2 regions of the Paenibacillus sp. FSL W8-0194 genome follow, and region 2 is predicted to be linked to the other one. Evidence: riboswitches for the same ligand, from Rfam matches in the RefSeq annotation. Region 2 holds a riboswitch; the other holds the start of a gene.
What was found. A riboswitch is a leader RNA that binds a small molecule or an ion and turns the genes downstream of it on or off. The one in region 2 is predicted to bind FMN.

Region 1 (8,467 bases), 930 kb from region 2:
GAACATGATTGGGCTTCCGGATGCGCGGCCTCCTCAGTTATGAATCTGGTACAAGGCCCGGATGCCCGCGCCGTCCATGGCGATTTGCGGCGGAATGTTGCTGCCGTCCCCGTCGACGGGGAACCCCTTCCATACGGATTCGTTGACGGTGTGGAACACCCATGGGCGGTACATCAGCGGAACGGAAGGGATATCCGTCAGCCAGATTTTCGTCAGCTCGGTATACAGGTTTTTCAGCTGCGCTTCGTCGGTGACGGTCGGAATTTGGTCGATGATTTGGTCGGCCTTGTCGTTTTTGTAGCGTCCCCAGTTCCAGAACGCCATTTCTCCGGCAGGCGCCACGCCTTTCGAGTACATGATGTCATGGGCCCGGCTCCAAGGCTGGCTCGGATTGACGCCGCCGGCCGGCGTGTTCATGATGATGTCGAACTTGCCTGTTTGCAGGTCGTTCGTCCATACCGGAGCTTCCGGGAACTTCGTGCGGATTTCGATGCCGATCGCCTTCGCGCTTTGCGCGACGATTTCCAGCGCCGCGTTCCAGTCGGACCAGCCGTACGGGCATTCGATTTCATACGGACCGAGGCGGGTGCCGTTCAGGACGCGGATGCCGTCCTTGCCTTTTTGGGCCCCGATTTTGTCGAGCAGTTCATTGGCCGCTTTGACGTCCGTCGTCCACTGGAGCGGTTTGATCGCGTCTTTGTCGACGTATTTGGATTCGGCGTCGGTATTCAGCGTCAAGGAAGGTTCCATCGCCGCCGAGTAGCCGCTCATCGCCAGATCCGATATTTTTTTGTAGTCGATGGCCATCGCGATGGCGCGGCGGACGTCGGCGTTGTCGAGCCCTTTTTTCGACATGTTGAAGAAGACGGACGGCATGGAACCCGGCACGTAATACGGAGCGTCCTTCAGGAACGTCTTGATCGGCGCTCCCTTTTCCCACATGTTCCAGACCTGCGGAATGAACTGCTGCGATACGTCCACTTGGCCGCTCTTGAACGCCAGGTCGCCGGCCGCGTTATCCTTGTAAATGACGTGCGTGATATATTTCGGAGCCGGCAGTTTGCCGAACAGCGATTTGCCCCAATAATTGTCGTCGCGTTCGATCGTGATTTTCTGGTCGTTGTAGAAATACAGCTTGTATGGCCCCGTGCCGACCGGGTTATCGTTGACTTCTTTCCGGATGGCTGACAGGTCATTGCCCGCTTTCTTTTCGATTTCCTCCCAAACATGCTTCGGAAGCATCGGGATCAGTTCAATGCTGTCCAGCACCCTCAGCCGGTTGGGATTATCCTTGTTCAGCTTGATGTTGACGGCATTCGCCCCGTCGGCGGTTACTTCGGAAATATTCGTCCAATAGCTGCTCCAGTTGATGTCGTATTTTTTGCCGAGCTCGTAAGTATAAACGACGTCCTCCGAAGTGAACGGCTTGCCGTCGTTCCATTTCGCGTCCTTGTTCAGCTCGACATGCAGCGTATCGTCCTTCCATTCGTATTTGGTTCCGAGCAGCGGCTCAAGCGCTCCGTCCAGCTGGTTGATCATGAACAACGTTTCGTACACCAGCTCCCGGGAGTTGCCGTAATTGATCGGAAAAGCCGGATTGCCGCTCAGCAAGTTGAAGTTCGTCGGTGCTCCCCACTGCAGGCCGTTGACGTACAACGTTTCGTTTCGCGGCGTTTCCTTGGCGTCGCCTTTGGAGGTTCCGGTCGCGGGTTCTTTGGAAGGCTCCGTCTGAGTGCCCGAAGGCGGTTTGTTACCTTCCTGCGTTTTCGGCGTTTCCGAAGCGGACGGCGGCTGCACGGTTTGGCAGCCTGCGATGAGAACTCCCGCCATCAAAAGCGCCATCAGCGGTTTCGAAGCGAATTTCAGCCTCATGAACATTCCCCCATTCATCACATTGACACCTTGAATCTTGAATCCTGAATTGCACCGACCATTTCTAAAACGTATTCTGCAAGCGCTTACTTATAAAAATGTATGTCGAACCGTTTAAATCATGACTGAAAATCTCGGGTCCCTAAAAGTTATTCACGCGCAAAAAAAAGGCCGCTTTCGCGGGCGGACAAACCGCCCCGGAAGCAGCCTTTTAAGGCAACAGCTTTGGATTATTTTATAGGGAATGCCACCAGAAAATACGTTTACGATTCCTTTGCGCTTTGGCGCGATATGATGAACAGGACGGCCCAGATCAGAACAAACCCGCAAATTTGGTGGAATTTCACGACCTCCTGGAACGCGATCCAGTTGATGAGCACGCCGACCATCGGGAAGCTCAGCTCCGCGAGGGTCGCCACCGACGCTTTGGTCGTCGTCAGGCCCTTATAATACACCATCAGGCTGAACAAACCGGGCAGCAGCGCCTGGCCGAGCAAGTTGATCGATACGGCCGCGATCGTGCCAGCGCCGGAAGGAACATGCCAAGGATCCCCTTGATTGATCGTAATGGCGATCAGGAGCGGCAGCGCCACGATGAAACGAAGCGAAGTGACCGTTTCGTATTCCATTTTGCCGACCATCAGGCGGCCCATGACGGTCGAGCCGCCCCACAGCGCCGCCGCGCCCAGGGACAGCAGGCTTCCCACTTGGACGAAATCGTTGACATGGCCGAACGGGAACGTAAACCCGAAAGTGAGCAGGTAGGTGCCTGCCAGCGCAAGCAGCAGCAGCCAGCCGAACTGCTTCGGCAGCTGTTCCTTCAGCAGGACCCGCGCCATGAGAATGGCGAAAATCGGCTGCATTTTCTGCAGCAGCAGGACGGCGTTCAAATTGCCGTGGGTCAGCCCCAACGTAAACAGAATAGTCGCGATGGCCGAGCCGCCCCAGGACAGGAACAGCAGCGCGCCGATATGGCGCAGCTTGAGCCCTTTTAATTCGGAGCGGTGCTTCCAAAGCAGCGGCGCCACGAACAGCGCAATGATGATATGTTCGAGCAAAACGATCTGCGTCGGCGTGATCTGCTCGCGCAGCAAAATGATCCGGAAGAGCGGGTCCGCTCCCCACAATGCCGCCCCGAGCACGACCAGCCAAAAGCCGGTTTTCGGGCGGACCGCCTGCTTGCGCAGGGCGGGATTCAGCTTGAACTTGTTGCTTACGTTTTCCATATTCCTAATCCCCTTGCCTGAATACGGAGTCAACATTGGAAAACCCCCGTATATCGACCGAAATCGACAAAACGGGGGCTGATCAAATAAGCCTGCGGAAATGTTACGAAAAAACATTTCCGGCAAACCTGCTCTATTGATCTTCTCCCATCCGGACTTTACCGTCGGCCCTGGAATCCCACCAGGTCAGTCGCTGCCTTTCAATCGCTTGAAAAGCAGGAGTCGCGGGCTTGACGTCGCTTTGGCGTTCAAGGACGTTCACCGCCGGTCAGGAATTTCACCTTACCCCGAAGATCCATATTCATATTTTTAGTATTGGTTTGAGTTCGTTCATACCATGATACTGCGTCATCGTATGAAAAAGCAACCCGAATGGTTACTTACATAAGTATAGCACATATCTTCGATTTAGCGGAAGCTTCTTTCAATAAAGAATTTTTTCCATGCTATCGATATTTTCGATAGCATTATTTCTTCTGCAGCAATGCCGAAATGACGACCACCGCCTCGGCGCGGGTCGCATGGGCGTTTGGCGCAAATAAGCCGCCGCTTCGCCCGCTCATGATGCCCCGCTGTGCCGCCGTCTCGGCGTAAGGCTTGGCCCAGGCGGGGATTTGCGCGCCGTCGGCAAAAGCAGGCTTGCCGCCGCCTGCCGGCGCTTCGGTCGAAGGCAGCGAACGGACGGCCATGGCGGCCAATTCCGCCCGCGTAATTTTCCTCGCCGGCCCGAACGATCCATCGGCGTAACCGTTCATGATCCCCCGGACTACCGCTTCTTCCACGAAAGGCAGTCCCCATGCCGGAATTTTCTTCGCATCCTTAAATTGGACAGGCTGGCGGGCAGCGTCGCCCGCCCCCAGGGCCCGGATCAGCATGGCGGCCAACTCGATCCGCGTCACTTCCTTGCCCGGTTGGAACGTCCCGTTCGCGTAACCCGTCACCCAACCTTGCTGCACGGCCTGCTCGATGGCGTCCTTGGCCCAGTGACCGCCGATATCTTTCAGGGCAGCCGGTACGGGGACGCTTCCTTCCTTGATCGAAATGGACGCGGTAATGATCTTGCTTGCGGCAGCATTCAGCTTGGAGTCCACCAGTTTGACGTCATGCAGCGAAACGTCGGCGCTGCCCTTCTGCAGCCTCGCGAATTGAACGGAGGCCAATTGAACGGTGCCGTTGTCGCCGACCGTTTTGCCTACCTTGGTATGCGCGATCCGGACCGTCCCGTTTCGGACGATCGGATCGACGGAGAAACCGTTCGGGCCTGCTGAGGCGCTTTGATATGAAAGCTTCTGCGCGTCGTATTTCAGCGTGAAATCGTAAGCGTACAGATCTTTAAGATGTTCCCCCGTCACGACGACCGTGATTTGATTCCCGCTGGACGTTGATTGCAGGGAGACGCCGGGGGCTGCGTCATCCGCCGACGCCTGCGTTTGCGCGGCAAACCACCCGAATACGAGCACGAGTCCGAGAATTGAGGCTAACTTTTTCAGCAATGGGCTTCATCCTTTCGAACATGCCAATCGCAGAAAACGGCATACGGCCGCCTCCTGCGATGGGTGTTGGATTCATCCTTCGTTGGTTTATTTGCCGTACCAATCGCCGATAATCATTTGGGCGACGCCGGCCAGCGCGCGGATCGTGATTTCCCCTTCATTGAAAAGATCGGCGGAGGCCACGCGGCTCCAGTTGCCGTCGGCCGATGTGATGCCGAAATATTTGGCCATGATCGACAGGTCCTGCACGGTAATTTTGCCCGTTCCCGGCACCAGCGTGATCAGCTTCGTCTTGAAGGCCGCAACCGCATTGTTCAGCGCGGCTGTCGCGGCATCGACCTGGGCTTGGGCAGCCGCGGAGCTGTTTTTCACCGAAACGGCGGACTGGATCGCGGTTTGAAGCGCCGACTTGGCCGAAGCCGGATACTGTCCGATCTTTTCGCCTGCGGCGGCGCGGTCGTATACGTTCTGAGCCGAAGCGATCGCCGCGTTTAAGGCGGACTTGTCCACAGGAACGGACGGCACCGGAATGACCGCGTTTTTAAAGGTATGAACGGCGCTTGTCAGCGCAGCCAGCGCCGCATTGATTTGCGTTTGGGTAGCGGATGCATCGTTGTAAACCGCGGTCGCCGCTTGAATGGCCGCAAGCAGGTCGGCCTTGGCCGCAGGCGGATATTGCCCCGGTTCGGTACCCGTTACGGCTTGATCCGCCAGTTGTTGCGCATCCTGAATGGCTGCATGAAGCGCGCTGCGGTCAGCCGTTGCCACTTGGATCTGAACGGCGGCCCCGCCCGTGTTGATGTCCTGCGAAGCGCCGTCCGAGGATACCGTAAATACCGTCACCGACAATTCCGCGCTGCCGGCCGCATCCTCCCTCAGCTTGCCATGCAGTTGAAACAATTCGCCGCTTTCTTTGACCGCATTCGCCTCCCCGGTGCTTGCCAGCAGCAGCCGGATTTGTCCCGCTTCCGGCTTGATGCCCGCCGCCAGCAAATTCAAGCCTTCCCTGGAAGAAGCGACCGCCCCCTCGGCGAGAACGGGACGGCCTTCCTGATCGGTTTGCGTTTGAAACGTCATCTTGGACGGATCGTATTGGATCGTGACGTCCATTGCGGTAAAGGAATACGTCAACGCGCTGACGCCAACCGCCACGTCGACGGGAGCCCCCGCATAAGCGGAAGCCGGCCCCGTCATCGTTGCCGCATTGCTTTTCTCCGGGCCCGCTCCCGCCGGCCGGATATCTTCCAGTTTCAGCAGCTTCAGCTGGTAATTGTTTTTGAAGATGGACGAAATGCCAGTGATGTCGACCTTCGTTCCTTCCGGAAACGACTGCTTCAGCCTATCCGCTTGAACCCCCGTGCGGCTGTCCACGCGCACACGGTTGGTCACGCTTCCGTTGACCAGGTCGAATTCCAGCGAACCGGTAACGGTCTGGTAATTCCGTACAGTCATATTTTTCAGGGTAATCAGCTGCCCTTGATTGCTGTCGTTCACCGTATCTTGAACGATGGGGGTCGGCGCCGGAATGCCCGCCGAATCGTCCAGCTTGGCAACCTGAACTTCGTTCATCAGCTCCGCCTCGGAGTTGAAGACCGTTTTCTGGGCGGTCATTTTAATTTTGTCGCCTGCGTGGAATCCCGTTGCCGAGCTTGGATAGACATAGATGCCAGCGGTTCCGTCCTGCAAATAAAATCCCGATCCGCCGAATATTCCCGGTTCGGACGTGATGACGCCTTGTACCGTCACGTAGCTGTTGTCCGCAGCGGACCTGGCGTTTCGGATCGTGGTCAGCTCCGGAATCGTCACCACCGGACCGCTATCGCCGGAACCGTAAGAGCCTGCTTTATACGTTGCAGGATCGTACCATTTATAGCCTGCCGCCGGTGTCGTCCAGGGCTCCGTGCCGGGGATTTCGGCCGAAGTCGCCGGTTCCTCGAGCGCTCCGAGCAGCGGCGTCGGCTCGTCCAGCGCAATGCCCCGGTTTTCAAACGTCTCGTAATCCTCATGAACGGCCAGCCATTTTACGGTTTGCACGAGGAAGACGCCGTCCTGGGCTTCGCCTTTGAATCCGTCATAGGTTTTTTTCTTGCTGCCGTTGTCTTCGCGGACGTATTTCGGGCTCGCGTCCTCCACCGGCGAAGAGTCGCCGATGAACGCGGCTTTGCCTTTTCCCAGCTTGGCGATGGCCGCATACGGTCCTTCGGCTTTGCCGCCGTTTTTGTATACGCCCCCGGTCGGGAAATTTTTCTTGTCGCTGTTTTCGACCGCGTTGTTCCAGCCGGGCACGTTTTGCGGCAGGTATACGATCCCTTTGACCCGCTTCGGATCGAGGATGACCAGCGTCGAGCCGCTGTGCATTTCGACGTCGTTGACCCCTGCCGTGATGCCGAAGGATTGGTCGTATTTGACCGCATCCGTTTTGGTCACGTCGCCGACCGAATTATAGCGGAAACGGACCCCGAAGTTTTGGCCCAGCCAATCCGTGCTGGTCACGTCCCTCATCGCGCCCGATGCGGCTTCGGCGGCAGCCATGCCTTTGGTCGGGTCGCCGAAAGCTCCGCGGCGGTATCCGTTCATCACTTCGGAGGAATCCCAACGGTTCAGGTTCCGGTCGGAATTGTAATGGTCAGAGATGAAGAAAATGCTGCCGCCTTCCTTGACGTATTGCAGCATCGCGGCTTGCTCCGAGGCTTTAAAAGGAATGTTGGCTTCGCCGATGATAAACACGTCGTACGGCTTCAATTTATTCAACGTAACGGTCGGTTCAGCGTAGGCTTGGGCGCTCATCGGGAGCGTCCGTTCCAGCGCATCCACCTGAAAGTTCGCTTCCCTTAAGCCGTCCGCAAAATCGGAAAAGGCTCCGTCGATCACCCAATCGGCGGCGCCGGCCGTCTGCCCGTGGCTTTGGTCAAACAGCACCTTTTTGCCGGTTCCGTCGGGAAGCGTCGTAGGCACGCCGATATTTTCGCTGCCCGGATCGGACGGATTTGGCGTCCCGCCCCCGCTTCCGGGATCCCCGCCGCCGGACTCGCCCGATAACGTGATGGCCGTCGGGCTTTTGACGCCGAACATGCCGCTGTATGCCGTCAGCGTTCCGGTGACCTGAATCTTTTTGCCGAGATTGCCGGGATTGGTTTTGAGGCCGATCTGCGGACGGTAGCTCGCCGTCACCTGGACGTCGATCAGCTTGTCCTTGCCCGTTTCGCCGGGGGAATCCGCGATCAGCACGTTTAAGTCGTCCTGAAAACCCGAAAAAAGGAGCTTCGAATTGTAGACCTCGCCGACGATATACCCTTCGACCGTGGCGGTTTCGCCGCTGTTGTTTTTGGCGATGGCCTCGGCCACGGTAAGAACGGATGATGCCGCCTGCGCAGGCAGACCGCCAAAAAGGGCGGACAACATCAATATCATTGCCAAAAACGCACCGGCAAGCTGCCTGCTCCGGAATTGGAACGGAATGGCCGTTTTCATTTTCCTTACCTCCCCATGTTTTCTTGTCAAAATCGTCTTCCCCTTAAACGTAGCACCCCTGTATTATTGCAATTTGCTGAAAATGTAAAATTTTACACCTTATTCATAACATCGCCCCCAACCGATTGGTAGTTGGATTTTATATTAAAAATGAACGCCGCATAAGCGCCTTAATCCTTATCTTTGCAATAAAAATACAGAGGTCTCGGGACATCCGAAACCTCTGCATGTCGATGAAATCTGGGAGCGGATCACTATGGCAAATATGAAAAGCGGCGCAATCCGTCGGATTTCGTATGTTGTTGGCGAACCGGCTTTGGCCCGGAAGGCATGGACGTTTCCGACAGATCCGCGGCCAAATCGATGCGGTATAGGCCATACCCGCGAGCGTCGGTCCGCCCCGTA
Region 2 (8,467 bases):
CATGGAGGATCCGGCAAAACCGGCCGCGGCGATGTCGTACGGCGACGCGGAGGAAGCAGAGGGAGAGGCGGCCTCGAGTTCAAACGCAGGGGATGGGAACGGCTATGATCCCGGGAACGGGGCAAGCATGAAGGCGGCGGAAGGGCCGCGGCAGAAGGGGCCGGTCAAAACCGAGGAGAAAAAGCGGGAAAAGGAGCACTCCGACTCGGTCGAGGAATCCGTCATCTACTGGCAAAAAACGGACGACATTTCGGGGAGCCTCGACCAAACGAAGGCGACGTTAAAGGAAGTGGTGGGACTCGGGACCTCTTTTGACATCGTGTTCCGCGAGATGACGCTGGCGGGGCAGCGCACGGGGCTGTTTTTCGTCAACGGGTTCGCCAAAGACAACATCATGCTCGAAATTTTGAAGCGGCTGACCTACCTGTCGGCGGATCAACTGACGACCGATGCGCTGAAAGCCTTTTTCGAATGTTATATCCCGCATATTCAGGTGGAAGTCGAAAAGAAGCTCAGCTCCACGATCAACAAGGTGCTGATGGGCATGTCCGCCCTGTACATCGAAGGCGAGCAGGCGGCCATCGTGCTGGATACGCGCACCTTCCCGGTGCGCAGCCCGGAAGAACCGAGCATCGAGAGGGTGGTACGGGGCTCCAGGGACGGCTTTGTCGAGACGCTGCTCAGCAATATCGCCCTTGTCCGCCGCCGCGTCCGCGATCCCGGATTCAAAGCGGAGCTGGTCCAGGTAGGTAGACGTACACGTACGGACGTGTGCATTGCATATATTGACGATATCGTCGATAAGGTGCAGGTCGATTCGATCCGGGAAAAAATCAAAGGCCTGGATATCGAAGGGCTGCCGCAGGCGGATAAGCAGCTGGAGGAGGCCATCATCAACAAAGGCTGGCATCCATATCCGCTGGTCCGGTATTCGGAGCGGCCCGACGTGGTGGCTTCGCATATTTTGGAGGGGCGGGTGGCCGTGTTCGTCGATACGTCGCCGAGCGTCATGGTCATGCCGACCACCTTTTTCGACCTGTGCCAGCATGCCGAGGAAAACCGGCAAACGGCATTTATGGGCACGTATTTGAGGTGGATCCGTTTTCTCGGGATCGTCGCCTCCATGTTTTTGCTGCCCTTATGGATGCTGCTGGTGGCCAATCCGGAATTGAAGCCGGGCTTTCTTCAGTTCATCGGGCCACATGACCATGGCAAAGTCCCTTTGGTCGCCCAGTTTCTGATGGTCGAATTCGGGGTGGACCTGCTGCGGCTGGCGGCCGTCCACACCCCTACGCCGCTGGCGTCCGCCATGGGTTTGATCGCGGCCATCCTCGTCGGCGACATCGCGGTCAAAACCGGACTGTTCGTCAACGAAGTCGTGCTCTACATGGCCGTTGCGGCCATCGGCATGTTTGCGACGCCAAGCTATGAGCTCGGGCTGGCCAACCGGCTGGTGCGCCTGGTGCTCCTGGTGGCCGTTGCGCTCTTTAAGGTGCAGGGGTTCGTCATCGGCACGACGCTGCTCGTTTTGCTGCTGACGCTGCACCGATCGTACAATTCTTCGTATTTGTGGCCGTTTATACCTTTTAATGCAAAGGCGCTGGCGAGCGTATTATTCCGTTTTCCGCTGCTGGAGGCGAAGAAAAGGCCATCCTTCAACAAAACGCGGGATAACACGAAAATGGCGCCTAACCCGGACAATACGGATCAATCGTAGAAAAAATACAAATGTTTTGCTTAAAAATCCATTCATTCTCTTCCGTTGTCTGTTATACTGATGTAAAAGTTCAGATGGAAGTTTGATTTTCCACAGAAAGCGAAGGGATGCTGAATTATGTTCTTACATGGTACAAGTCAAATAAACGCAGCAGGGCATCTGGAAATCGGCGGTTGCGACGTGACGGAACTCAAGTCCCGATACGGAACACCGCTTTATATCGTGGACGAAGAGCTCGTGCGTCAGCGCTGTCAGCAGTACATCACAGCTTTCCGCGCATCCGGCCTGAAATTCCAGGTCGCTTATGCGAGCAAAGCGTTTTGCACGATGGCCATGTGCCGCATTGCAGACCAGGAAGGCATGTCGCTTGATGTGGTATCCGACGGGGAGCTTTACACCGCGCTGCAGGCAGGATTTCCGGCCAAACGCATTCATTTCCACGGCAACAACAAAACGCTGGAGGAAATCGAAATGGCGATCGACGCCGAAATCGGCTGCTTCGTTGTGGACAACTTGGTGGAGCTGCACCTCTTGAATGCGGTCGCGGCCGAGAAAAACGTGCGCGTGCAAATTTTGCTCCGCGTAACGCCGGGCGTCGAAGCGCATACCCATGAGTACATCTCCACGGGTCAAACCGATTCCAAGTTCGGCTTCGACATCGGCAACGGATCGGCATTCGAAGCCGTGAAGCTGGCGTCCGAACAGTCGAACCTGGAGCTGCTCGGCGTTCATTCCCACATCGGCTCCCAAATCTTCGAGGTTGAAGGCTTTGAAATGGCGGTGCAACGCGTGGCGGAATTCGCAAAAAGCGTGTCCGAGCAGCTTGCCGTGCAGTTCAAGGTGGTCAACCTGGGCGGAGGTTTCGGGATCCGCTATGTGGACGGGGATACGCCGCTTGAGGTTTCGCAATACGTAAAAGCGATCACCGATGCGGTTAAAACCCATTTTTCCGGCTGGTCTTCCGAGCTTCCCGAAATTTGGGTGGAGCCGGGCCGGAGCATCGTCGGCGACGCCGGCACGACGCTTTACACGGTCGGAACGAGCAAGGACATTCCGGGCGTCCGCAAATATGTGGCCGTAGACGGCGGCATGACGGACAATCCGCGTCCCGCTTTGTACGAATCCAAATATGAAGCGCTGCTCGCCAACCGCGCGAACGATCCGGTCGAAGAGACGGTTTCCATTGCCGGAAAATGCTGCGAAAGCGGCGACATGCTGATCTGGGACCTGGACCTGCCGAAAGTAAACAGCGGCGACCTGCTGGCTGTTTCCTGCACGGGAGCGTACAACTATTCCATGGCCAGCAACTATAACCGCATTCGCCGTCCGGCGGTCGTATTCGTCCGCGAGGGCGAAAGCGATCTGGTCGTCCGCCGCGAAACGCTGCAGGATATCGTCGGCAACGACGTCATCCCGGAGCGGATCAGCAAGCAGGCTGTCCTGAAGTAAGGAGTTACAGCGGTCCGAAAGATCGGGAACAGCCGTCTTTAAAAAGCAAGAATTGGTGAAGAACAAAACACGGAAAAGATCATTTCTGTATTGGGGAATGCGGAAATGGTCTTTTTCGTTTCCCGAAATCATTGCAAAAGGGTCTGTATGTAAGATACAATCAGGTAGTGAGTCCAAACGGCGGACATGCTTGTAACGGTGTTTGTCCATTGGCGAATGAAGCAGCATCCAATAAACGAAAATATCCGGAGGAAGTGAATACCGATGAAAAAAGGTACGATTGAACTTGAAAAAGGCGGAGTAGTTGAAATAGAATTTTTGCCGGAAGAAGCGCCGAACACGGTGGCAAACTTCGAAAAGCTGGCGAATTCCGGCTTTTATAACGGCCTGACGTTCCACCGCGTGATCCCTGGTTTCGTGGCGCAAGGCGGCTGCCCGATCGGAAACGGCACCGGCGGCCCGGGTTACACCATCGATTGCGAAACAGCAACGAACACGACGAAGCACGAGAGAGGCGTGTTGTCCATGGCGCATGCCGGACGCAACACGGGCGGCAGCCAATTTTTTATCGTGTACGAGCCGCAGCATCATCTGGACGGCGTGCACACCGTTTTCGGCAAAGTGACGAAAGGCATGGAACTTGTCGACGCGATCAGACCGGGCGACAAAATGAAAGAAGTTAAAGTTTGGGACGAACAATAAGAAGGGCATCGCCTCTTCGGAACGTTTTGGCTTGGCCGTCAGCGAACGGCACAGCCGGCGCCGGTTTACCGGCGTCGGCTTTTTTTCGTTTGATGAAACCCGAAAGCCTTTCGTTGCGGGCGTCTGCGAGCCATAGGATCGGCTTCGCGGGGCAAAGGTTGCAATTTGGCGGAAGTGGTGGTAACATTTCTTTTAGAAAGCGGCTTGATCTTTTTCAGCAGGCTTTCAAACAATTGTATACGCATGATTGGTTTATTCCTTCGGGGCAGGGTGAAATTCCCTACCGGCGGTGATGATGCATTTCGTTTATGGCGTACGGCCATGAAACTTGTGCATCTTAGTCCGTGACCCGGCCGCGTGGCCTTTAGCGCCCGCGTACGGTGGACCCGGTGCAAATCCGGGACCGACAGTATAGTCTGGATGGGAGAAGGAGCGAAAGCGCATGGTACATATGCTTATGCGTTTGCACCAATAAAGCTGCGGCATAGACGTGTCTTTTTACGTGTTTTCAGGACGTTCGTTCTTGGAATATCGGAAAACGGGTTTTTTGATGACTCCGGATTCGATCTTCAAGGAAGGTCCCGTTTTCGCGTCGCGTCTCGGATGAAGCAAGTGACTCAGGCTCGCTTTGTTTTGCCGTACCCGGTTGCGGGTACCGCCTATGATGATTGGGCGAAGCTTTATTCGCGTGTCTTTAGCTTACTCTCGACAAGCCCCCGGATGGTATCCGGAGGGCTTTTTTTGTTGCCTGGTTGATCAGGCAAAAGAACGGAAAGGAGGGGATTTGCGCGATGGAACTCCCCGTGAATGACGAATTTTACATGTCCCTGGCGCTGGATATGGCCGAACGCGCGCAGGGGCAGACGGGAATCAATCCGGTCGTGGGCTGCGTGATCGTCAAAGGCGGTGCGCTTGTCGGACTCGGGACGCATCTGCAGCGAGGAACCGCGCACGCGGAAGTGCATGCCGTCCGGATGGCCGGCGATCAGGCCGAAGGCAGCACGGTGTACGTCACGCTGGAGCCCTGCAGCCATCACGGCAAAACCCCGCCATGCAGCGACCTGTTGATCAAAGCCAAGGTGAAGCGGGTCGTCGTCGCTTGCGAAGACCCGAATCCCGTCGTCGCGGGCTCCGGGATCGAACGGCTCCGCCGTCACGGAATCGAGGTCGATGTCGGCGTGCTGCGGGAACGGGCGCTTCGCCTGAACGAAAAGTTCGCGAAGTATATCACGACAAAGCTGCCTTACGTGACGATCAAGACGGCAAGCACGTTGGACGGGAAAATCGCCGCCGACACGGGCGACAGCAAGTGGATATCAAACGCGGAAGCCCGGCTCCAGGCGCATGCCCTTCGCCATCGGCATCAGGCGATCATGGTCGGGATCGGAACGGTTCTGGCCGATGATCCCAGCCTGACAACGCGGCATGAACGAGTGGAAGGCTTGCAGCCGGTACGGATCGTCGTCGACTCCGGGCTTCGCCTGCCGGCCGAAGCCAAAATGTTCAAGGATGGCACCTCGCCCATCGTCGTCTTGACGACGGAGCAGGCGCCGGCAGAACGGCGCAGGATGCTGGAGGAACTCGGGGCGGAGGTCGTCGCCTGCGGCGCGGGGCCTCGCGTGGACCTGACAACCGCTTTGGAAGAGCTTGGCCGCCGGGAAATCGGCTCCATCCTGGTCGAAGGCGGCGGGACGCTGAACGGGGAGCTGCTGCAGGCGCGACTGGCGGACCGAATCGTGATGTATATCGCTCCGAAAATCGTCGGCGGCAAGCATGCCCCGCATAATTTCGATTTTGAAGGCATCCGCCGCATGGCCGATGCGATCACGTTAAATGAACTTGAGGTCGAGCAGGTCGGGGACAACATCCTCGTTTCGGGAAAACCGGCGTGGCCCGCCAGCTCGAATGGGGAAAAACAATAAGAAGGAGGGAGACGTCATGTTTACCGGTTTGGTTGAGGAAATCGGGATTTTGGATGGCATTGCAAGGCAAGGGGAGGCCATGGTTTTAACGATCAAGGCTTCCGCCATCATGGACGACATCCGGATCGGCGACAGCATCGCGGTGAACGGGGTCTGCCTGACCGCCACGAAAATCGGCGGCGGCGCTTTTTCCGTCGACGTCACGCCCCAGACGTACCGCCATTCCAATCTGGGGCTGCTGAAGCCGGGAAGCCGCATCAATCTCGAGCGGGCGATGAAAGCAGGCGGGAGATTCGGCGGCCATCTGGTTCAGGGTCATGCCGACATGACCGGCACGGTCCGGCGGCTGTCCAAGGAGCAGAACGCGGTGCTGATCGAGATCGTGCCGGATAAACAGGACTTGTCCAAATTCATCATCCCGCAAGGCTCCGTCACGGTGGATGGAGTCAGTCTGACGATTGCCGACACCGACGGCGAAAGCTTCACCGTGTCGGTCATACCGCACACGCTTCAGGAAACCGGATTATCCGGCCTGAAGCCGGGCAGCGTCGTCAATATCGAATGCGACATTATCGGCAAATACGTGCATGCGCTGTTAGGGCCGGCGGCGTCCGGCAAAGGCGCGGAGCGGTCCGGCATAACGCTGGATATGCTGGCGTCCAACGGTTTTGCGTAACGCGCAGCGCTGCCGACAACGCAACTACAAAAGGGGGTAACGAACATCATGGAACCAATTCATTTTGACCCGATTGAAGACGCGATTCAGGATCTCCGGTCCGGCAAGGTGATCATCGTCGTGGATGACGAGGACCGGGAAAACGAGGGGGATTTTGTGGCTCTTGCGGAAAAAGCGACGCCGGAGGTGATCAATTTCATGGTTACCGAAGGCCGCGGGCTTGTCTGCGTCCCTCTGGCAAGGGAACGGGCGGAGGCGCTCGAGCTGATGCCGATGACGTCTCAGAACACGGATCATCACGGCACGGCCTTTACGGTGTCTGTGGACCATAGAAATACGACGACGGGGATTTCGGCGCAGGAACGGTCGCTGACGGCCAAGGCGCTGATCGACCCGGCGGCGGCTCCGGCGGATTTTCGGCGTCCGGGACATATGTTTCCTTTGATCGCCAAAGACGGCGGCGTCCTGCGTCGCGCAGGGCATACGGAAGCTGCGGTGGACCTGGCCGTATTGAGCGGTTCGGCGCCGGCCGGCGTCATCTGCGAAATCATGAAAGAAGACGGCACGATGGCAAGACTGCCGGATCTGCAGGGGATCGCAAAAAAACATGGGCTGAAGCTCATCTCGATCCAGGACTTGATCAAATACCGGAATGAGCGGGAGAAGCTGGTGCACCGGGCGGCCGAGGTGCGGATGCCGACGGAATTCGGCGAATTCAAGGCTGTTGCCTATACCAACGACGTCGACGACAAGGAACATCTCGCGCTCGTGAAGGGAACGATTTCGGGCGACGAGCCGGTGCTCGTCCGGGTCCACTCCGAATGTTTGACCGGCGACGTCTTCCATTCGCTGCGCTGCGACTGCGGCCCGCAGTTCGCCGCTGCGCTGCGCCAGATCGAGCAGGAGGGTACCGGCGTACTGCTGTACATGAGACAGGAGGGCCGGGGCATCGGTTTGATCAACAAGCTGAAGGCTTACGAATTGCAGGAGCAGGGACTGGATACGGTGGATGCGAACCTACAGCTCGGATTTCCGGCAGACCTGCGCGATTACGGGATCGGCGCGCAAATTTTGAAAGATTTGGGCGTATCGAAAATCCGGCTGTTGACCAACAATCCGCGGAAAATCAAAGGCCTTGAAGGCCATGGCCTCGAGGTGGTGGAGCGGGTGCCGATCCAGATGGAGGCCGGAAAGGACAACAGCCGTTATTTGCAAACGAAACGGGCAAAGCTTGGCCATATGCTGAATCTGTAAACACTCGTCTGGCGCATGGCCCAAGTCAAAGCATGAGAATAAACAAATACACTCAAGAATGAAAGGTTGATGAAACATGACGCATATTTTTGAAGGAAATTTGGTATCGAGCGGACTGAAATACGGAATCGTGGTAGGCAGATTCAACGAATTTATTACAAGCAAGCTGCTTAGCGGGGCCTTGGACGGACTGAAGCGGCACGGGGCTTTGGACGAAGAAGTGGACGTCGCCTGGGTGCCAGGAGCTTTCGAAATTCCGCTGATCGCCAGCAAAATGGCCGAAAGCGGCAAATATGACGCCGTCATCACGCTGGGCACGGTCATTCGCGGGGCGACTTCCCATTATGACGTCGTGTGCAATGAGGTCGCCAAGGGCGTAGCGGCAACGAGCCTGAAAACCGGCGTTCCGGTCATCTTCGGCGTTTTGACGACGGACAGCATCGAACAGGCCGTGGAGCGCGCAGGCACCAAAGCCGGCAACAAAGGTTACGAGGCGGCGGTGTCGGCGATCGAGATGGCGAACCTGACGAAGCAGTTCAAATAAAATGAAAGCCGGTTAACGGCAGCACAAGGCATCCTTCGGCATGAAGGGTGCCTTTTTGGCGCGGGAGCGATGCTTTTGCTGTAGTTGCCGAATGAAGCGAAAAACCGGATACCATTCCCTGTACGTCATCTATCAACGGCAAATCACGGGCCGGTTGACGTTGGGAGCCCTAAAGGGCTGATGCGGCGGGGACGGCCCGGCTT

Region 1: another riboswitch for FMN. It lies ahead of MKY58_RS04950 (DMT family transporter); the one in region 2 lies ahead of ribD (bifunctional diaminohydroxyphosphoribosylaminopyrimidine deaminase/5-amino-6-(5-phosphoribosylamino)uracil reductase RibD).

Annotation. Positions count from the first base shown of each region.
Region 1 is NZ_CP150205.1:1,159,396-1,167,862, reverse strand. It holds gene MKY58_RS04955 (ABC transporter substrate-binding protein) at 34-1,872, opposite strand; gene MKY58_RS04950 (DMT family transporter) at 2,136-3,098, opposite strand; FMN riboswitch at 3,234-3,397, opposite strand; gene MKY58_RS04945 (S-layer homology domain-containing protein) at 3,566-4,591, opposite strand; gene MKY58_RS04940 (DUF6359 domain-containing protein) at 4,679-8,002, opposite strand; gene MKY58_RS04935 (bifunctional 2',3'-cyclic-nucleotide 2'-phosphodiesterase/3'-nucleotidase) at 8,317-8,467, opposite strand, start outside.
Region 2 is NZ_CP150205.1:2,084,608-2,093,074, forward strand. It holds gene MKY58_RS09190 (spore germination protein) at 128-1,717, shown strand; gene lysA (diaminopimelate decarboxylase) at 1,835-3,166, shown strand; gene MKY58_RS09200 (peptidylprolyl isomerase) at 3,431-3,868, shown strand; FMN riboswitch at 4,121-4,304, shown strand; gene ribD (bifunctional diaminohydroxyphosphoribosylaminopyrimidine deaminase/5-amino-6-(5-phosphoribosylamino)uracil reductase RibD) at 4,660-5,790, shown strand; gene ribE (riboflavin synthase) at 5,807-6,466, shown strand; gene MKY58_RS09215 (bifunctional 3,4-dihydroxy-2-butanone-4-phosphate synthase/GTP cyclohydrolase II) at 6,515-7,720, shown strand; gene ribE (6,7-dimethyl-8-ribityllumazine synthase) at 7,797-8,264, shown strand.